Regions from separate parts of the Pantoea sp. GW821-FHT03E06 genome, predicted to be linked through region 1. Evidence: predicted binding sites of a transcription regulator. Region 1 holds the regulator's gene; each other region holds the start of a gene.
The links. The regulator Fur, encoded in region 1, represses iron uptake genes when iron is present. The targets are predictions, from matches to a motif close to ATAATAATGAGAACNACTATCAA.

Region 1 (7,278 bases):
TGCGGTGTTCCGTTTCACTATCCAGAAATTCAACTTGTTAACACCGGGCCGTGAACTCTCAGCCGGCGATGAAACCGATGGTTATGACGTTAATGTCGATACCACTGGCAACGGTGAAAGCCAAACTGAGTCTCTGGCGCGTCGTTATATTGCGGCGATAGGTGGCTCTGAAAACCTCACCAACATTGATGCCTGCATTACCCGTCTGCGTCTGAATGTGAAAGATTCCGCTCAGGTGAATGAGGGCGTCGCTAAACGTCTGGGCGCATCTGGCGTGATTCGCCTGAACAAGCAGAGCGTACAGGTCATCGTTGGTACTCAAGCTGAGAGCATTGCTACGGCAATGAAAACAGTATTGAGCAAAGGCCCGGTTGCCGCATCGGTGGTGACATCAGCTGCAGCAGCTGCTCCAGTGGCAAAACCACAGGCAGTGTTGAACTCTGAGAAGGCGGTAATCGCCACGCTGCTGGCGCCCGTAACAGGCGACATCGTTGCGTTGGAAAATGTGCCGGATGAAGCCTTTGCGAGCAAAGCGGTCGGCGATGGCCTGGCAATCAAGCCAACGGACAAAACTGTCGTTGCGCCAACCGCCGGTACCGTGGTGAAAATCTTCAATACCAACCATGCGTTCTGCCTTGAAGCGGAAAACGGCGTTGAGATTGTGGTGCACATGGGGCTGGATACGGTAGCGCTGGAAGGTAAAGGCTTTACGCGTCTGGTAGAAGAGGGGGCAACGGTAACTGCAGGTCAGCCAATCCTGGAAATGGATCTGGATTTCCTCAACGCCAATGCACGCTCGATGATCAGTCCGGTCGTTGTAAGCAATAGCGATGATTTTGCCGGTCTGAATATCCTTGCAACAGGTTCAGTGGTTGCAGGTCAGACTCCGCTGTATGAGGTTAAAGGCTAAGTCCTTGTGATTGGTCAGAAGGCAGGAAGCAATTCCTGCCTTTTTTGTTTTAAAACGACCAACAAACGGTTGTTTCCCGCCTGCGCTTTGTGGATCATACTCCGTTACTTCGTGGTACAAATCACCCGCTATAGTTTTTGAGGATTTTGAGATGAGTGAGGCTGAAGCCCGCCCAACGAACTTTATTCGTCAGATCATCGACGAAGATTTGGCGAGCGGTAAGCACAATAGTGTGCATACCCGTTTCCCGCCTGAGCCCAATGGTTATCTGCATATTGGCCATGCGAAATCAATCTGCCTGAACTTTGGTATTGCGCAAGACTACCAAGGCCAGTGCAATCTGCGTTTCGACGACACCAACCCAGTGAAAGAAGATCTGGAGTTTGTCGAATCCATCAAGCATGACGTGCAATGGCTGGGCTTTGAGTGGAGCGGCAACATTCGTTACTCCTCAGATTACTTCGACCAACTCTTTAACTACGCCGTTGAGCTGATCAATAAAGGTCTGGCCTATGTCGATGAATTATCGGCAGATGAGATCCGTGAATACCGCGGTTCGCTGACTGCACCAGGCAAAAACAGCCCTTATCGCGATCGCAGCGTGGAAGAGAACTTAGCGCTGTTCCAGAAGATGCGCGACGGTGGTTTTGAAGAGGGTAAAGCCTGCCTGCGTGCCAAAATTGATATGGCCTCTAGCTTCATTGTGATGCGCGATCCTGTGCTGTATCGCATTAAGTTTGCCGATCACCATCAGACAGGCAGCAAGTGGTGCATCTATCCAATGTACGACTTCACGCACTGCATTTCGGACGCCATTGAAGGCATTACGCATTCACTCTGCACACTTGAATTCCAGGATAACCGACGCCTGTACGATTGGGTGCTGGATAACATCACCATTCCTGTGCATCCGCGTCAGTACGAGTTCTCCCGTCTGAATCTGGAATACGCGGTGATGTCGAAGCGTAAACTGACGCAGTTGGTGAGCGAGAAGGTTGTGGAAGGTTGGGACGATCCGCGCATGTTGACCGTTTCTGGTCTGCGTCGTCGTGGCTACAGCGCCGCATCAATCCGCGAATTCTGCCGTCGTATTGGTGTGACTAAGCAGGATAATATCGTCGAGATGGCATCACTGGAGTCGTGCATTCGTGACGATCTCAATGAAAACGCGCCGCGTGCGATGGCAGTTATGGATCCACTGAAAGTGGTAATTGAGAACCTGCCAGCTGGGCATGAAGAGATCATCAGCATGCCAAATCATCCGAACAAACCGGAGATGGGCACGCGTGAAGTACCGTTCAGCCGCGAAGTGTGGATTGATCGCGCAGACTTCCGTGAAGAAGCCAACAAGCAATACAAACGTTTGGTGCTGGGCAAAGAAGTACGTCTGCGTAACGCTTACGTGATTCGTGCTGAACGCGTGGCGAAGGATGATAAAGGTAATATCACCTGCATCTACTGCACATGTGATGTGGACACGTTAAGCAAAGATCCTGCTGATGGCCGTAAAGTGAAAGGCGTTATTCACTGGGTGTCTGCGATTCACGCGCTACCGGCGGAATTCCGCCTGTACGATCGTCTGTTCAGTGTGCCAAATCCGGGAGCGGCAGAGGATTTCCTCACCACCATTAACCCGAACTCGCTGGAGACTAAACAGGGCTTCGTTGAGCCAGGCTTGCGTGCTGCTGAGCCAATGGCGCCATATCAGTTTGAGCGCGAAGGCTATTTCTGTGCTGACAGCGTCTATTCGCAGCCGTCCCAATTGGTGTTTAACCGCACCGTAGGTTTGCGTGACACCTGGGCAAAAATCGGCGAATAATCTTTTTTGCTGATAGTACGATAAGATCATGAAAGGGCGAGCAATCGCCCTTTTTTATTGTCTGCATTTGGCAATGGGTAATCAATTATTCTGCATGCCAGTTAATAAGTTTCTTTTGTCGTTTACGACTATTCTGACTTTAGAAAAATTAATCCATTTGGCCGTGTGAAAAACTTTTTTTCAGGTAGGCTATGCGCTCTAAGACGTTGCTTCGCGGGTTACCAAAGGAAAAAAAATGACAAGTCTCGCTCTGGAAGCCAAGCACAGTGTGGTTGTTTTACATCAACTTATCGAACGTATTTTCAATCAGGTCGAAGGCAGTGATGACAGCATCGACCTGTTTTTGTCGCACTTTCATCCCCAATTTAAAATGGTGACACCGCAAGGTAAACAGTTGGATCTTAATGAGATGGAAGCGCTGTTTCGCCAGTTAAATGGTCAACGCGAAGGTATGCGGATTGCGACCAGCGAGCACGCCATTATCTCGCAGCAAAGTGAGGAAGTGACGATTCAGTATCGTGAATTACAAATGATGAATGGCATCAATCAGAGCCGTATTTCACTGGCGGTTCTTGATTGCAGCACCAGCATTCCACGCTGGCGTTACCTGCAAGAAACCCTCATTGCCTGAATTCAGGTATAAAAAAACCGGCTAAAGCGCCGGTTTTTTTATACTGCATAGCACACTTAATTACTTATCGTGGAGCGTCTCGTCTTCGCGGCAGTCTCCCAGAGCACAGTGACCGTACAAGTACAGACTGTGGTTGCTGAGTTTGATACCGTGGCGAGTGGCAATTTCACGCTGGCGCGTTTCGATTGATTCATCGCTGAATTCGATGACCTTGCCACAATCCAGGCAGATCAGGTGATCGTGATGGTGCTGCTGGGTCAGTTCGAACACGGATTTACCGCCTTCGAAGTTATGACGGGTTACGATGCCCGCGTCGTCAAACTGGTTAAGAACGCGATATACCGTGGCCAGACCAATCTCTTCGCCCATATCAATCAGGCGTTTATACAAATCTTCCGCACTGACGTGATGGGACTCGGGTCCGGGTCCCTGAAGCACTTCCAGAATTTTCAGTCTGGGGAGCGTGACTTTCAGGCCAGCCTTCTTCAATGCGGAGTTGTTGTCAGTCATGCGGATATTGTCCTGTTACTTTGCTAGTCACTTGCGGCGCAGGGGCCTTGAATGTTTAGGTCAACGCGCATTCTCATTTGCGTCTCATTATAGAACTCAAGCAGTGAAATGAAAACCAAGGCAACGTCCTTAATCAATAAAGAGGGTAAGGATAATGTCACTAACGTCTTCAAGACCGGTAAGTTTTGGATTCCATTTCACTCAGCCTCATTCTACAGCCAGAGGAATAAGCGGATGACCATTGCGGGTATTCTACAGATTTGCGGGGAAAAGTTAAAAAACCGTAGCTATTATTTTTATAGGAAATTCCGTTACCCGATGTGAGATAGCGCCCACATCGGGCAGAGAAGGGGATTAGGCTTCAATAATCTCTTTCAGCTGCAGCTCATCGAAGATCTGTTTCACCCATTTCTCAACGCGTTCATTGGTCAGTTCGGGTTGACGATCTTCGTCAATCGCCAGACCGAGGAAGTGTTTATCATCGGCCAAACCTTTAGATGCTTCAAAATGGTAGCCTTCGGTAGGCCAGTGGCCGACGATAACCGCACCATTTGGCTCGATGATGTCGCGAATGGTACCCATCGCGTCGCAGAAGTATTCGGCGTAATCTTCCTGATCGCCACAACCAAACAGTGCTACCAGCTTGCCATTGAAATCAATCTCTTCCAGCGTGGGGAAGAAATCATCCCAGTCACACTGCGCTTCGCCATAATACCATGTCGGGATGCCCAGCAGCAGGATGTCGAATGCATCGAGATCTTCTTTGGTGCTCTTAGCAATGTCATGCACTTCGGCGACATCTTTACCCAGTTGTTTCTGGATCATTTTTGCAATGTTTTCAGTGTTGCCGGTATCGCTGCCGAAGAAAATGCCTACGATTGCCATGGGTTAGGTAACCTCTTAAATCCTGATTGTGAAAGTAAGTCAGTTGACTGCACAGTTATGCGAATAATAGCAGACCGGTAAAAAGTGCGGAACTTGTAAAGCCGTGACTTTTGTTCCAGCGTGCGGTCTGGGCACGCTAAGACAGTTTGAGCTGTGCCAGCAGCATTTGTTCAATCAATTCGCTGCGACTGATGTTTTGCTGATCGGCCAGCGTACTGAGCGCGTCAACCGCCTCGCTGGACATTTTCAGCTCAACACGACGCAACCCACGCACTTTATCGCGCTTGAGCTGATTACGTTTATTGATGCGTAGCTGTTCGTCACGCGTCAACGGGCTAGTTTTAGGGCGACCAGGACGCCGCTCGTCTGCGAAGAGATCAAGCGTGGTGCGGTCTGTCTGTTCTTTTGCCATGGTTTGTAAAACTGAGTGGGCGCGAACGGCGGAAAGGCGCTGCGCGATTAAAACATTATCGGCCCGACCACGGTAAAAATATCCGTGGCAAATTTTTAGCGCGACATCATACTCCAGCGCCTTCCCTGACGCCAACCCTAAAGCACGCGCGGCAAGCTTTTGCTTTTACAGATTAAAAAACCGCCGAACCGCGCGCAAAACCGCATCAGGTTTCTCGGCATGCACCCAATGTCCGGCCCCGCTGATAACGTGCGCATGTGCCTGAGGGAATTGACGCAGCAGCGCATCGCGATGCTGATTATCCAGATAAGGCGAGTCACCGCCGCGAATAAACAGCGCCGGATGCGGCCAGGCAGGCACCTCTTCCCAACCGGAAATGGTGGTGTAATTATCCCACAGCACCGGCACGTTAAAGCGCCATTCACCTTCGACGAACGACTTGAGGATGAACTGAATCACGCCGTCCTCATTAATGTGCTGACGCATCACCTCTGCCGCTTCACTACGACGTGTGACGCCAGCGGTAGTAACGGCTCGGATGGCGGCAAAAATTTCGTCATGGCGGCGCGTTTGATAATCAACGGGCGCGATATCGATCATCACCATTTTCTCAATGCGTTCAGGCGCAATAGCGCTCAGCGCCATAGCAACTTTTCCTCCCATCGAATGACCGATAACGCCAGCGCGATCAATGTTGTGCGCATCCAGCGTTTCAACAATATCCTGTGCCATAACGTGATAATTCATCACGTCGCTGCGTGCGGACAAACCATGGTTACGAACATCAACCTGCAGCGTTGGGCGGGCATCACGTACGCCACGCGCCAGCACGCCAAGGTTATCGAGGCTGCCAAAAAGACCATGAATTAACAGAATCGGTATGGCAGCGGGAGCAGATTGTTCAGTTTGCAGACGAGCGTTCAAAATCATGGCTAAAGTTCTTACGGTTGTGACCTTGGCTTAGGTTATCATGGATTCACCTGTCCAGCAGTCAGGCCGGTGGGCATTAGGGCATATTCCGACTTTTGCCCGTAAACGTTGCCAACGCTATCGGCTGCCACGGATTTAACTTTATAATCCTTATGTTAGAACCCGCTCACATTTTGCACGACTAGATTTTGCTAAGGCCGTTGCACTACTGCGTGGTTCTGTCATTTGCCAGAATCGTACGGAAAAAGATGAAAACGATTGAAGTTGACGAAGAACTCTACCGTTATATTGCCAGCCACACGCAGCACATTGGTGAAAGCGCCTCCGACATTTTGCGCCGCATGTTGAAGTTTACCGCCGGCCAGAGCGCACCGGCTGCGCCTGCCGTTGGTACGTCAGGGAAAGATGCACAGCCAGCCAGCCGCGAAGCGCGTCCTCAGGATCGTGTCCGCGCCGTGCGTGAACTGCTGCTTTCCGACGAATATGCCGAGCAAAATAAGGCGGTTAACCGCTTCATGCTGGTACTGTCAACGCTCTATCGTCTTGATCCGGCTGCGTTTGCTGAAGCTACAGCTTCGCTTCAGGGCCGTACCCGCGTCTATTTTGCGGGCGACGAGCACACGCTGCTGCAAAATGGCACCCATACCAAGCCGAAGCATGTTCCCGGCACGCCGTACTGGGTGATCACGAATACCAATACAGGTCGCAAATGCAGCATGGTGGAACACATCATGTTGGCTATGCAGTTCCCACAGGAACTGACAGAGAAAGTTCGCGGCACCATTTAACTGAAGCGTCAGGGAGAAGCGCCAATGGCCAATCACCCCCGTGCCGGGCAGCCTGCCCAGCAGAGCGATTTGATTAACGTTGCACAATTAACCTCGCAGTATTACGTCCTGAAGCCCGACGTGGCGAATCCGGATCATGCGGTGAAATTTGGCACTTCAGGCCACCGCGGTAGCGCGGGACGCCATAGCTTCAACGAACCGCACATTTTGGCGATTGCCCAGGCGATTGCTGAAGAGCGCAAAAAGAATGGCATCACCGGGCCGTGCTACGTCGGAAAAGATACGCACGCGCTGTCTGAGCCGGCGATTTTGTCAGTGCTGGAAGTGCTGGCAGCCAACGGCGTTGATGTGATCGTGCAGCAGGATAACGGCTATACGCCGACGCCTGCGATC
Region 2 (7,278 bases), 2.2 Mb from region 1:
TAATGCCTGCGCATCCTGACCAACGCGGGCTTCGCACAGCTGTGCTTCGCCAATGCCCATCAATGCCGCCAGATCGCGCGCGTACTTTTTCGGATGCTCGCCTTTCAGCGCCAGATATTGTTCGTAACGTGGGTTCATTGCCTTGCTCCATGAAAATGCCCTGCGCCACCGCAGGGCGAAAAGGGATTAGAAGTCGACGTTCACACCCAGCTGGAAGGTGCGGCCTGGCATCACTGCCAGATTGATGTCGTTGCGTTCCTGGGCATTGCTGCTGGTCAGCGTACGACTGCTGGTGTAATCCCAGTATTTGCGATCGGTAATGTTGTAGATGCCGCCGCTCAGCTTGACGTTTTTCGTCGCCTGCCAGTAAGCCGTGGCATCAACCATGCCGTATCCCGGCACGCGCATATAATCGGTGGTGGCATCGGTGATCGGCGTGCCAGCGTTGGTATAGCTTTCGCGGTTGGTAGCGGTAGCCTGCTTACCTTTCACAAAGGTGGCGGTCAACGCGGCGCCATAGCCACGCGCTTTGTCATCCCACGCCAGTCCAACAATGGCTTTCAACGGCGCGACGCTGTCGAGATCGATGTACTTGTCACCGGCATAGCTGGACTTGGATTTCCCTTCGTTATAGCCCAGCGCAAAGGTGCTGCTCAAGCCATCCACCTGCGGGAACCAGGTGCCGTAATTCACTTTGGTTGAGATCTCAGCACCATAAATGTAGGCCTTATCGCGGTTTTCAGCCTGATAGCTGGTGTAGATGTTGCTCGGTACGTTGACGAACATCTCCGGATTAGTGGCGCGACGATAGCGGGTATAAGCGATGAAGTTTTTATACTGGTTGTAGAACACCGACGTGTTAACCGTGACGCCTTCGGTGGCCTGACCTTTCAGGCCCCACTCGAAGTTGTTGCTGGTTTCGGTTTTCAGATCGGTATTACCAATCAGCGCATACTGCGCGCTACCTGCATAGCTGGAACCGAGGTTCCATGAGCCATACAGCTGGCTGGTGGTAGGGAACTGCACGCCGCGTTTGTATTGCAGATAGGTGGTCAGCGCGGGCGTCAAATCGTACTGGAAGGTCAGTGATGGCAGCACCTGAGTATCAGAGTTGGTTTTGCCGTACAGTGCATCAACCTGCTCTTCGGTCAGCACCGCGCTGCCAGTGGTAAGATCGCCCAGATCCTTCGGCTTAGTGCTTTGATACATCACGCGTACGCCGGGAATGATCGCGAAGTTGTGGCTATCAAGATCGAAGTTGATCTTATCCTGCAGATAACCGGCCACCGCGAAAGTGCGGCTGTCGGCCTGCGGTTGCGTGATGGCGCTGAAGGTACTGGGTGCCGGTTCCTGACGGAACGGACGCTCGCTGTTATCCAGACGCGCATTGACACCGGCGCTGAGCTCATGACGTCCCAGCGTTTTGGTACCGCGCGTGTCAAAGCCGTAAGTATCGACATTGAAATCGGAATAGACGAAGCCGTACTGACTGGCGCTGGTTGGCAGATAGGTATTGTCGTGCGCCTGCGTTTGCTGCCAGTAAACACGCGTGGTCAGCGTATCGATGAAGTCATTGTACGGCGTCCACTCATCCGCCAGATTGATGCCCCAGCGGCGCGTATCACTCTGCTGCTGCGCGCTGCCCCACACGGTGTTACCGCTGGTGTCCCAGGTATCGTAGTGACTGTGATTGGTTTTGTGATAGTAATCGAAAGTGGCGCTCAGCTTATGCTGATCGTTCGGCTGCCAGATGCCCGACGTCATAAAGGCATCGGAGTGCCAGTTAGCTGGATAGGCGTCTTTCACGCCGCTGTTATTTTCGGTTTCCTGACCGTCGCGGCGGCTATATACAAACAGGCCGCGCAGCTCGTCATCACCCGCTGCAGCAGTAATGCCGTTGTGCCAGCTGCGGTTCGAGGAGTCATAATCACTCTGGTAACCGAAGTACGTATTTTTGTCGCTGCTAAGGTAGTCATCGGCGGTTTTGTTGTGAAACGACACGTTACCGCCGATAGAGGTGTTGGGTTGATCGACCGCCGTGGCGCCCTTCTCGATATCAACGCTGCCGAACATGTAGGGATCGATGTAGTCGCGGCCAATCCCAAAGGTATTGTTACCGGTGCGGCTGACGTACGGACGACCGGTAGCATCCGGAATCGGGATGCCGTCGATATCCATACCCACGCGGTTACTCTCCAGGCCACGGATGTTATAACCGGTGTAGCCCGCGCGGTCGAAGCCACTTTTGCCCGCCGATGAACCGCCGCTGGAGCCGGTTGCGCTGATCAGCGGTTCATAACGCATGATCGAACCGAAGTCATTGGCGCCGCGTTTTTGCAGTTCTTGCGCTGTAATCGTGGTTTTATTGCCGGCCTGCTGTTTTGGCGCAGTGACGGTCAATACCGGTTCATCGCTGGCGGCGTAGCTGCAAGCGGCATGAATAGCCGAAGATAAAATGGCAACTTTGAAAAGACGTTGCTGAGTGAATCCCTGAAAGAGTGAAGACATGCGCGAAATACCCGGTTAATTGTTAGTATTCGCTCACTTGCTTGCTGCCAGAAAGTACGGACTTTGATGCAAAGACCATAAAAAGTTGCGGACTTATTTTATGTAATAAATGATTGCGACAGAAATGTAATGCAACTGGTAATCATTATCAATAGCATTTACATTAAGATGTATCTTAGAGCGCACGATTTGTTAACTTGTTTATTATCAATAATTAAGCAGAGACATCTATGATTCAGAAACCGTCCATCACTATTCATTACTGCACACAATGCAACTGGCTGCTGCGCTCCGCGTGGATGGCGCAGGAATTACTGCATACGTTTGCTGAAGATGTAGGCGCAGTTACGCTTAAACCGGGCACCGGCGGCGTGTTTGAGATCAGCATTGATGGCCAGGTAATTTGGGAGCGTAAGCAGGAAGGCGGATTCCCGGATGCGGCGGTGTTGAAGCAGCGCGTGCGCGATGTTTGCTGGCCGGATCGCGCGTTGGGGCATGTGGATAAGAAGAAGAGTTGAGGTGATTGACGTGTGGTCATTGAAACGGTCGCCATGAATGGCGACCCTACGGGCGATCTGCTAACTTTTGGCGATTTTTTCTGCCGCGTCGTGCAGCGCGCTAATCACAATCTCCAGCGCCTCAGCCGAAATATCTTCCTGCGCCAGGCGGTGATTCAGCGTGTATTTTATCAGGTGAATCGCCTGCTCAACCTGCGGAATATTGCGGTTATTCACCAGAATCGCCAGCGAGGTTAAGCGCTCAATAATCGCTTCCACACTGTCACGATTCTCCGCCAACAGTGCCGCCCCGCTCTCATTCAGCGCATAGGCTTTACGTGATGCCTGCGCATCGACCACGCGAATCGCGTCCATCTCTTCAAGCAAGGTGAGATTGGGATAAATGATACCGGGGCTAGGGGAATATTCCCCTTTGGAGAGTTCTTCAACCGATTTGATCAGCTCATAGCCGTGCGCAGAGCCGTTCGCCAAAAAGTGCAGCATTAACAGTCGGATATCACTGGCATCCAGCATCCGCTCCCGACGCTTCTTACGTGCGCCTGCACAGATGGTCCGCTGTGCGTGGTCGGACTGCCATGGAAAATCCCGCTGCTGTTTCATTGCCTTCCTGAGCGTCAATTAAGGGAGGTTGATAGTAGTCTGCCGCCTGGCAAAATTCAACACAGGCGGCAGCGGGCGGGCCAGTCGGGAATTATTTCTGATGCCAGTAGGCCACAGCGCGCACGTAATCCGTGTGCGCACCGCGTCCTTGAGTAAAGTAATCGCTCAGCAATTTCACCGCCTCACCTTCGCCCGTTAGCCAGATGAAGTAGTCGTCAGCGGGCAGCGCAATGCTTTCTAAGCGTGCAGTTAGCGGGGCCAGGTTATCCGCCTGCATAGTACCGCTGCCAAGCCAGCTCACCTGCACATTCGGCAACTCGCCAAGATAATCGCGGCCGGTCGCTTCATCGACATACGCCAGCAGATGGATCGCCTGCGCCTGCATCTCGGCGTAGCGACGCTTAAACGCGGGCAGGCCGGTTTCATCACAAACGTAAATCTGGCAGGCATAATCGACGGGCACGATAAGCGAACCGCGCGGACCGCCCATGGCAATTTGATCGCCCGGTTTGGCTTCATTAGCCCAACTGCTGGCCACGCCGCCCTCGTGGATGTAGAAATCGATGGTCAGTGAATCGATGCCGTTAAATTCCAGCGGCGTGTAATCACGCGCGGCAGGGCGTACCCCGCCCGGCCAGACAATACCGTCATCCGTCATCTGCGGTAGCGCCAATTCTGCGCCGGTTTTTTCCGGGAAGAATACTTTGATGTGATCGTCAAACGACGGCGAATTGAAGCCTGCCAGATCGTTGCCGTTGAACACAATGCGCCAGAATGCACCGGCAATCAGCGTTTTGCTCACCACGGTGATGTGACGGAAACGCAAGTCATTACGTACGCGACGCGGTACGCGTGCGGAAGGGGTAGTTTGCAAGCGTGGTCTCCCTAAAAGATAGTGAAAGTCATTCTCATCTGATGGCGTCAGAATAGTTATGATATATCTTCGATGCAATGCCGAAAAATGCTATTGGGAGATTGTGGCGATGGCAAAATCAGTGCGATTGGCAATGCGGTCGCCATAAATGGCGACCCTACGGGTTTTGTAGGGTGCGCATTTATTACGACGCGCGGGTTTTGTAGGGTGCGCATTTATTACTACGCGCGGGTTTTGTAGGGGCGCATTTATTACGACGCGCGGGTTTTGTAGGGGCGCATTTATTACGACGCGCGGGTTTTGTAGGGTGCGCATTTATGCGCACCGTCCACATGGACGCACAGAATTTGAGACGTGGCTAATCGCACCTGGCAATACAGCAGGCGTGAAGATTTTTCATGGGAGAGCTCATCCTGCCGGACATCAGGCACGAGCAGTGCGACCGGCAAGCGAGATTAAAGCGTAGAAATATTAACCCTGATGGTTACCGCAGGTGACGAAGCTACCCTCATCCTGGGTATGGTTCGGCAACACATTGTCGCCCAGAATTTCATGCTGTGCACAACGCGGTTGATGCGGATGCAGGCCACCCGGCGGTGAAAAAGGCTCGGCCATCTGTGCACTTGCCAGCGAAGAAAACGCTACAAGCGCTGTCATGAGGAACAACGGTAGAAGTCGCATAATTTTTTTATCTGTTCACTATAGCGGTCCGGAATGGACCAGAAATGCAGGTGATTATCCAGCCTGATGTGTGGCGGCTGGTGATTTACGCGGCCAATCAGGTTTCGATGAAGAATTTTACGCCAATCAGGGCGATGAGTTTATAAAATCGTGCGGTTTGTCACGGTTTACCGCACGAATTATGCATTAGTTAACCGCCACAGGAATATAGAACGTCCCTTGCAGCAGATCGGGCGTGCTGTATTTCAGATCCAGTTTGAGTAAATCTTTGCCCGCCCGTCGTGCCACGCCCAGCGCTGGCAGATGGTTGTAATAGATCTCGGCGGTAAAGGCGTTGATCTCTTCCGGCGCGCCGTGCCAGTTTATTTCCGCATACAAGCCCTTTTCACCGGTCCAGTTCTGCACATTACGTGGAAGCACATCGGCATACTGACTTTCCAGCGCCTGGAACAGGCTAATATGCTGCTGGTCGGCCGAATTCACGCCGGGACTAAACTGGAACCCCAGCCAGCCACGGTTCACGTGCTGACCCGCAAAGGCAATAAAATCGCGCGTGTGTTGCGCCACAATATGATTGTGGTGATCGATGTATTCGCCAAAACGGCACTCCCACTCAATCACCTCGCCACACAGCTGCAGCTCCGGCTTCTCCACCAGATGCGCATTAACCCACTCACGCTGCGTTGAGATGCGGCTGTGGAAATCCTTCATCAGCATATCCGGGATGCGGCGATAGGCACCTGGCGTCATTGAAAAATGACTTTTAAACACTCGGGTAAAATTCTGCTGATTATCAAAGCCAAAGCGCACCGCAATATCGATCAGCGGCATGCTGGTCAGACGCAGCGCCATCGCCGCCATCGTTAAACGACGTTTGCGCGTGTAAGACGCCAGCGTTTGTCCGGTCATCTCTTTGAACATGCGCTGCATGTGCCATTTGGAGTAACCGGATTTTAGGGTAATCAGATCGACGTTGAGTTCGTCAGTCAGATTCGCCTCGATCCAGTCCACCAGATCATTGATGTACTGTTTTTTTAGATTCAGGCTGAGCATGGTTTTGATAATCGAATGAAGTGGTTAACGTAATGAATTTGCGTTATTCGTCACATAAATATAACAAAAACGTATTACTAACGTAAGGAAGAGTAAACGTACCGAAGCGGGAAAAGCATTAATTGCTTAGGTGACTAACGTTTTTCTCTGCGTGGAAATAGAAAAGGTCGCCATGAATGGCGACCTTTCGACAAAGCAGACCTGTTTTAGTAGGGTGCGCATTCATGCGCACCTCAGTGCAGATAACTCAGTGCGAGCGCATGCCCGCTGCCGTCATCATCATACGAAACAGTGATGCCACTACACCCAGTGCCAGCACGCTTGCGCCGTAAATGATCACCAGCCACATCAACTGTTTCCACCACGGAATCTTCGTTTCTGAGTGAGTTTTCATGTTGCTGACCTCGGTTTGCATATCAATGGTATCCTTCGTCGGCTTTGATTTTTCCGCGGAACACGTAGTAACTCCAGAAGGTGTAACCCAGAATTACCGGAATAATCAGCAAGCCACCCACCAACATAAACGCCTGGCTACTCGCCGGAGAAGCGGCCTGCCAGATAGTGATAGACGGCGGAATGATGTTCGGCCAGATGCTGATGCCAAGGCCCGAGAAGCCAAGGAAAATCAGCGCCAGTGTTAGAATGAACGGCGAGTAATGCGCTTCGCGTTTAATCGCACGCACAATCCCCCACGAACACAGCACCACCAGCACCGGAACCGGCAGGAACCAGAACAGGTTAGGACGCGTGAACCAGCGCTGCGCGATATCGGCGTGCGTCAGCGGCGTCCAGATGCTGATAATTCCCACCACCAGCAGCAGCGTCAACGTCAACGGCGTGGCCAGCGCAGACATTTTACGGTGCAGGTCGTGTTCGGTTTTCATGATGAGCCAGGTACAGCCCAGCAGCGCATAGGCGATGACCAGACCAACGCCACAGAACAGCGGGAACGGCGCCAGCCAGCTCATTGCTGAGCCCGCATATTCGCGGCCAACCACCGGGAAACCATTCAGGATCGCGCCAACCGCCACGCCCTGGCTGAAG
Region 3 (7,278 bases), 690 kb from region 1:
CAGTTCAGTGCGCCTGCTGGCCACCGCGCGCAGTGCACGGTTTAACGGCCGCGCCACGCTGTTCCTCGCCGAACAAACCCAGCAGCCAGGGCAGGATGCGCGCCGCGCCTGGGCACCGTATGTGAGTGAGCTGGACGTATGGCCCATGGATTGTGCCCATGTCGAGATCATTTCACCGCAGATGTTTGAGCAGATTGGGCCACTGTTGCATCGGTTGCTGGGTTAGATGCAAACCAGGTCGCCATGAATGGCGACCCTACGATGTGCCGGTGTGATTTTGTAGGGTCGCCATTCATGGCGACCACCTCAATTATCTTCCGCACCCCAGCGGCACAATCATCGGCGTATGCGCCACCGGATCTTCCACAATCACGCAGCGCAGACCATACACCTGCTCGATCAACGCTGGCGTCACGATCTCCGCCGGTTTGCCCTCGGCGACAATCTTGCCATAACGCATGGCAATCAAGTGCGTGGCGTAACGACACGCGTGGTTGAGATCGTGCAGCACCACCACCAGCGTGCGGCCATGCTGCTGATTCAACTCCTGCATCAGCTCCAGCAACTCAATTTGATGCGTGATATCCAGCCAGGTGGTCGGTTCATCCAGCAGCAGCAGCGGCGTTTCCTGCGCCAGCACCATCGCAATCCACACGCGCTGGCGCTGACCGCCCGATAGCGTATCCACCGATTGCTGCGCTAGGTCGGCCACGCCGGTGGCCTGCATCGCCTGCTGCACCGCCGCTTCATCTTCCGCACGCCAGCGACCAAACAGCGCCTGATGCGGATAACGTCCGCGCGCCACCAGCTCTGTTACGCTGATGCCCGCAGGTGCGTTCGAACTTTGCGGCAGCAGGCCAAGACGGCGCGCCACTTCTTTCGTGGGATAGCGCGCAATCGCTTCGCCATCCAGCAGCACTTCCCCTTTCAGCGGCGTATGCAGGCGGCTGAGCGTGCGCAGTAACGTCGATTTTCCACAGGCGTTGGGGCCGATAATCACCGTCAGTTCACCCTCGGGAATCGCCACCGACAAATTCTCTGCCACCACTTTTTTATCGTAGCCCAGCGTCAAACCTTCGCCGCGCAGACGTGAAGGGATATCGATCATTGGCGTCGCGCCTCCCGCACCAGTAAAGCAATCAGATAAAGTCCACCGAGGATGACGGTAATCACGCCAACCGGTAATTGATAAGGCAGAAACAGATGCTGTGCGGCATAGTCAGCGGCAAGTAGCAACAGTGCGCCACACAGCGCCGAGAGCAGCAATGCACCTTTCATGCCGCCGCCAAGACGACGCGCAATTTGCGGTGCCAGCAGCGCGACAAACGAAATCGGTCCCACCAGCGCCGTTGATGCTGCCGTTAACACCACGCCAATCAGCATCAGCCACATACGGCTGCGCTCCACCGGCACGCCGAGCGCACAGGCGGTATCGTCGCCCATCTCCAGCAGGCGCATGCGCCGCGCCAATAACGCCATCAGCAGTAACGCCAGCAGCAGCACCACAATCACCGGCGGCGTTTTCGCCCAGGTAATTCCGTTGAGCGATCCGGCGCTCCATAAGCCGGCACTCAGCGCCGACTCCAGCGACGCGCTGATAATCAGCCACGAGTTCAGCGCCATCAGCAGCGCGCGCACGCTGATGCCAACAATGATCAGGCGGAAGGTTTCCACGCCGTTGCGCCAGGCGAACAGATACACCAACGCCGCCGTGGCGATGCCGCCAATCAGCGCCGCGCCGGTCATCGCCGTGACGCTTTGATTGAACAGCACTAACGCCACCAGTACGCCGCTGTAAGCGCCGGTGTTAAAGCCGAGAATGTCCGGACTGCCGAGTGGATTGCGCAGCAGCGACTGGAAAATCGCCCCGCTAATCCCTAACGCAGCACCAATCAGCAACGCCATCAGCACGCGCGGCAAACGCCACTCCAGCACGATCAGCTTGACGTTGCCGGCCCCCTGCCCGAGCAGCAGCTGCCCGATTTGTTCGCCGCTAATCTGTAACGCGCCGCGCGTCATCGCCAGATACGCCAGCAGCCCGCAGCAAAGCAGCAGCCAAAGCGCGTGTAACCAGGCACGATGCGTCATAGCCCACCCCGGCCCAGTTTGCGGCGTACCAGCACAATCAGCATCGGTGCACCAAGCATTGCCGTGACGATGGAAACCCGCAGCTCGCCCGCAACCAGCAGGCGGCCAAGAATATCGGCGGCGAGTAATAAAATCGGTGTAATCAGCGCGGTTGCGGGCAGCATCCAGCGGTGATCGTTGCCTACCAGCCAGCGGGCAAAGTGCGGCGTCATCAGGCCCACAAACGCAATTGGCCCCACCGCCGCCGTCGCTGCACCGCACAGCAGCGCAATCGCCAGCAGGCCAAGCAACTGCGTGCGCGCCACGCGCGTACCGAGCGCGGTGGCCATATCGCCACCCATGCTCAGGCTGTTAAGCGCCTGCGACAGAAGAATCGCTACCACGCCGCCCACCAGCACCGCCGGAAACAGCGTGCGCAGCACGGTAAAATTGCGGATATCCAGCGAGCCGCTGTGCCAGAAGCGCAGGTGATCGTAGATGTCAGGATTGAGCAGCGACAGGCCGGATGTCAGCCCATCCAGCACCGCGCCAAGCGCGACGCCCGCCAGCGTAAGACGCACCGGATTAACGCGCCCGCCGCCAATCGCACCGGTCAATGCCACCAGCAACGAAGAGAGCAGTGCACCGGCAAAAGCGAAGCCAAGCCAATCCACCGGCGAATCTGCGCCGAACAGCGCTATGCCAATCACCACCGCGAAACCGGCTCCAGCATTGACGCCGAGAATACCGGGATCGGCCAGCGGGTTGCGCGTCAGGCTCTGCATTAAGGCACCAGCAAGGCCGAGCGCCACGCCCGCCAGCAGACCGGCCAGGGTGCGCGGCAGGCGCGCGTCACGCACAATCACACACTCCGCGCTGTTACAGCTGGAGGTAAGCGAATGATAAACATCGGGAAGCGGTATCGATTTGGCCCCTAGCATCAAGCTAAGAGCGATGAGGAGCAAGAGCAGAATCCCTGAGCCTGCCAATGCACGGATCTGGCGCATAGCGTTCTAAACCTTCACTGTTCAACGTCGTCGCATGCGCGATGCAACTTGATAATGGTTATCGTTATTACTCGCGTTTAGCTATGTTACCATGACTCGCCTCGCGGACGATGAGGAAAATTGGTGCAAAAAGGCGAACCTATGAACAAATCTTCCCACTTTATCGATCTTTCACTGCTGAAAACCCATCCGGCTTTTCGCGCGGTATTTATTGCGCGCTTTATCTCGATTGTCGCGCTCGGCATGCTTGCCGTCGCGGTGCCGGTGCAGATCCAGCACATGACAAATTCACCGCTGCTGGTGGGATTGGCGGTGACACTGGCCGCTGCGGGCATGTTTATTGGTCTGCTGACCGGCGGCGTATTGGCAGATCGCCATGAGCGCAAAAAGCTGATTCTGCTGGCCCGATCCACCTGCGGCTTAGGCTTTATCGCGTTGGCGATCAACGCCGCGCTGCCGGAACCCTCGTTAATCGCCGTTTATCTGCTGGGCTTCTGGGATGGCTTCTTCGGGGCGATTGGCGTCACCGCGCTGTTGGCCGCCACGCCCGCGCTGGTGGGGCGTGAAAATATTATGCAGGCCGGAGCCATCACCATGTTAACGGTGCGCTTCGGCTCGATTTTGTCACCTGCGATTGCCGGTCTGGTGATTGCCCACGGCGGCGTAACCTGGAACTATGGCCTCGCCGCGTTCGGCACGCTGCTCACGGTGTTGACGCTGTTAAAATTACCGCACTTGCCGCCTCCGCCGCAGCCGCGTGAACATCCGCTGAAATCCCTGGCCGCTGGCGTGCAGTTTCTTTTTGCCAGCCCGATTGTCGGCATGGTGGCGTTGATTGGTGCGCTGGTAACCTTAGCCAGCGCGGTACGCGTGCTCTATCCCGCACTCGCGCCTCATTGGTCAGTGAGTGCTGACCAGCTGGGTTTGCTTTACGCCGCGGTGCCGCTCGGTGCCGCGGTGGGCGCGTTGACCAGCGGCAAACTGAAACACGCCGCGCGTCCAGGGCAGTTAATACTCGGCAGCGCGATTGCGGCGTTTATCGCCCTTGGTTTGTTTAGCCTGATGCCGAACCTGCCGCTGGCGTTAGCTTGCCTGATCGCCTTCGGTTACTTCAGCGCCATCAATAGCTTGGTGCAATACGCGATGATTCAAGCGCTCACGCCCGATCATTTGCTTGGTCGCATCAATGGGTTGTGGACGGCACAGAACGTCACCGGCGACGCGATAGGTGCGGCAGTGATTGGCGCGATGGGTTCCTGGCTGCTGCCACCGCAGGCCGCTGCGGTGTTTGGCTTCGCCGCGGCGCTGCTGGGCATGGTGATGTGGTTAGTGATGGGGCGTTTACGTCGTTACCACCCGCCAGCGCCAGAGCTGGCGGAACAGGCATCATGATTTAACGAACAGTTTTTCCAGACGCGCGAGCAGATTGCTGGCGCTGTAGTAATCGAGACGGAACGAATCGACACCCAATTCGTACACCTGCTTGTTTTGCACCGCAGCATTCTGCGCCAGGAACGGATTGCTCAGCACCGACTGCGTGGTTTTATCGTCGGCGGCAAACAGCAGGAAGGTTTTACCCGTCAGGCCGCTGGCGAGATTTTCGCCTGACAGCTGAATGATGTCTTTACGCTGTCCCATGCTGTGGCTCTGCTCCACGCTGGCCGACGGCACCGCCAGGGTGAAACCGAGTTGTTCCAGCAGCTTGCCCTGCGCCGAGGCGGCGGTCCACAGGTTGACCGCGCGCCCACCGCCGTTCCACACCATGGCGGAAACCGGCTGCGGCGGCAGCGTGATGGCTTTCTTCAGCGCGGCTTCGCGATCGTTGAAGGCGTTAACACGCTGTGCCGCCTGAGCCTCCTGGCCGGTGGCCTGGCCTAATAGTGTGACCACATCCTGCCAGCTTTTGTCGTCGTAGTTGACCACTAACGTCGGTGCGATGGCAGAGAACTGATCGACGAGTTTGATGGCGGAGTCATTGCCGGTGGCGCTGACGATGATCAGGTCCGGCGCTTCGGCTGCTACCGCTTCGGCACTCGGTTCACCAATGTACAGACGTTTGAGTTGGTGCTGTTTGGCGACCTCGCTCCATTGGCGGAAGAAACCCTGCTCGTCGGCCAGACGGCTATTGGGTGCAGTCGCACCCGAGGCGATGACCGGCGCATCAATCGCCAGCAGCGAACCGGTCAGCGTGACGCTGGTGGAAACAATACGCTGTGGCGCTTTGTTTAAGGTGAGCGATCCGTTAGCCCCTTGAAGGGTGCGCGGCCAACCTTGTTCGGCATGCGCGACGCTGGTGAAAATCTGGAAAACACTCAATAGGGCTGCAATAGCCCAAAAACCGCATTTATTCATAAGTTTTAGCCCACTTTTTAGCATATTGCCCTGTTCAGCGTCAGCGCCTGATTACGTCAAAAGGTCGCTGAAATCCCGCGAATGGATTGACACTTTTGCCCAATCGACGTAGGTTACAGGCCCATAATAAAAATGATAATCATTCTTAATAATCTTATCATTTATAGGTGAAAATTATGGTGGAAACGACCACGTTTGAAAATGCCTGGCTGAAGGATTATTCCGCGCTTTGCCGTGGTTTTCTCTTTACCTCGCCGTGGCGCAGTTTGGCAACGCAAGGATGCTATACCACCATTAGCGCGCCGGTACATGATGCCGCGTCGCTGCAGGGTGATTTCCAACAACAGCTGCGTCAGCACTTTGCTGCCGCGAAAAAACAGGGCATCGCCAATCCGATTCTGGTCGGGGCGATCCCATTCGATGTCAGCCAGCCTGCGGCGTTGTTTATTCCCGAAGCCCATCAGACCTTCAATCGAGACGACCTGCAAAACGCACTGCCGCAAGGCATCAGCGATCTGCCAGAGGTGCGCCGTCGCACGCCGGTACCAGACCACGATGTCTTCCTCAATATGGTGGCAGATGCGGTAGCAGCCACGCAGCGCGGCGAGCTGGATAAAGTGGTGCTGTCGCGCCTGATGGATATCGTCACGGAGCAGCCGGTGGATACGGCAACGTTGATGCAGCGCGTGATTGCGCAGAATCCGAATAGCTACCATTTCCATCTGCCGCTGCCGCAAGGCGGTGCGCTGATCGGTGCCAGCCCGGAACTGATGCTGCGTAAACAAGGTCGCGATTTCAGTTCTTGTCCGCTCGCCGGATCTGCACGGCGCAATCATGGCGATGCGCAGCAGGATCGCGCGGCAGGTAACACGCTGATGAATTCCAGCAAAGATCGCCATGAACACAAACTGGTGACCGACGCGATGCGCGATACGCTGCAGCCGCGCAGCCGTTTGCTGTCAGTACCGAGCACGCCTTCGCTGATCACCACCGCTACGCTGTGGCATCTGGCGACGCAAATTGACGGCGAAGTCCAGAATGAGCAGGAAAATGCCCTGTCGCTGGCCTGCCTGCTGCATCCAACGCCGGCGCTGAGCGGCTTCCCGCATCAGCGCGCGCAGAAGCTCATCCAGCAGCTGGAACCCTTTGATCGCCAGCTGTTTGGCGGCATCGTCGGCTGGTGCGATAGCGAAGGCAATGGCGAATGGGTAGTGACTATCCGCTGCGGCACCGTGCACGGCACGCGTGTGCGGCTGTTTGCCGGCGCGGGCATCGTCGCCGACTCCCAACCTGAATCAGAATGGCGCGAAACCGGCGTGAAGCTGGATACCATGTTGCGCGCCTTTGGACTGCAATAAAGGAAAGAGCATGAGCATTCCCTATACTCGCTGGCCGGACGATCTGGCCGCGCGCTACCGCGAAAAAGGCTACTGGCTGGATGTACCGATGACCGATATTTTGGCGCGTCATCAGCACAACGATGCCATTGCGGTGATTGATGGCGATCGTCACATCAGCTATCGCGAAATGGATGTGCTAAGCAGCAATCTGGCCGCTGCGCTGCAGCGTCGCGGCCTGCAGAGTGGCGATACCGCGCTGGTGCAGCTCGGCAACGTGGCTGATTTTTATGTCACGGTATTCGCACTGTTTAAGCTCGGCGTGGCGTCAGTTTTCGCCCTATTCAGCCATCAGCGTACCGAACTCAGCGCCTATGCGGCGCAGATTGAGCCCAAGCTGCTGATTGCCGATCGCACCCATGCGCTGTTTGCTGACGACACCTTTATCAGCGCACTGTGCGACGCGCAGCCTTCGCTGCAGCAGGTGATTTTACGCAATGACAATCAGCCGGAAA

Region 2: a site for Fur is predicted at 2,644-2,666, ahead of AC07WB_RS15950 (TonB-dependent receptor domain-containing protein). Genes of this name have one in related genera too.
Region 3: a site for Fur is predicted at 3,123-3,145, ahead of entS (enterobactin transporter EntS). Genes of this name have one in related genera too.

What each region holds. Positions count from the first base shown of each region.
Region 1 covers NZ_JBWKUG010000001.1:1,215,934-1,223,211, forward strand. Annotated here, with positions in the region: gene nagE (N-acetylglucosamine-specific PTS transporter subunit IIBC) at 1-910, shown strand, start outside; gene glnS (glutamine--tRNA ligase) at 1,062-2,729, shown strand; gene AC07WB_RS05595 (hypothetical protein) at 2,965-3,360, shown strand; gene fur (ferric iron uptake transcriptional regulator) at 3,421-3,870, opposite strand; gene fldA (flavodoxin FldA) at 4,225-4,755, opposite strand; gene ybfE (LexA regulated protein) at 4,892-5,167, opposite strand; gene ybfF (esterase) at 5,333-6,097, opposite strand; gene seqA (replication initiation negative regulator SeqA) at 6,346-6,885, shown strand; gene pgm (phosphoglucomutase (alpha-D-glucose-1,6-bisphosphate-dependent)) at 6,910-7,278, shown strand, end outside.
Region 2 covers NZ_JBWKUG010000001.1:3,444,633-3,451,910, forward strand. Annotated here, with positions in the region: gene AC07WB_RS15945 (hemin-degrading factor) at 1-138, opposite strand, end outside; gene AC07WB_RS15950 (TonB-dependent receptor domain-containing protein) at 187-2,508, opposite strand; gene AC07WB_RS15955 (Rdx family protein) at 2,739-3,026, shown strand; gene AC07WB_RS15960 (PadR family transcriptional regulator) at 3,087-3,626, opposite strand; gene AC07WB_RS15965 (siderophore-interacting protein) at 3,718-4,500, opposite strand; gene AC07WB_RS15970 (hypothetical protein) at 4,972-5,115, opposite strand; gene AC07WB_RS15975 (SEC-C metal-binding domain-containing protein) at 5,116-5,172, shown strand; gene AC07WB_RS15980 (helix-turn-helix domain-containing protein) at 5,368-6,234, opposite strand; gene AC07WB_RS15985 (DUF2474 domain-containing protein) at 6,482-6,649, opposite strand; gene cydB (cytochrome d ubiquinol oxidase subunit II) at 6,651-7,278, opposite strand, start outside.
Region 3 covers NZ_JBWKUG010000001.1:522,830-530,107, reverse strand. Annotated here, with positions in the region: gene AC07WB_RS02420 (enterobactin synthase subunit F) at 1-226, shown strand, start outside; gene AC07WB_RS02415 (ATP-binding cassette domain-containing protein) at 311-1,108, opposite strand; gene fepG (iron-enterobactin ABC transporter permease) at 1,105-2,088, opposite strand; gene fepD (Fe(3+)-siderophore ABC transporter permease) at 2,085-3,074, opposite strand; gene entS (enterobactin transporter EntS) at 3,216-4,466, shown strand; gene fepB (Fe2+-enterobactin ABC transporter substrate-binding protein) at 4,461-5,426, opposite strand; gene AC07WB_RS02390 (isochorismate synthase) at 5,603-6,784, shown strand; gene AC07WB_RS02385 ((2,3-dihydroxybenzoyl)adenylate synthase) at 6,795-7,278, shown strand, end outside.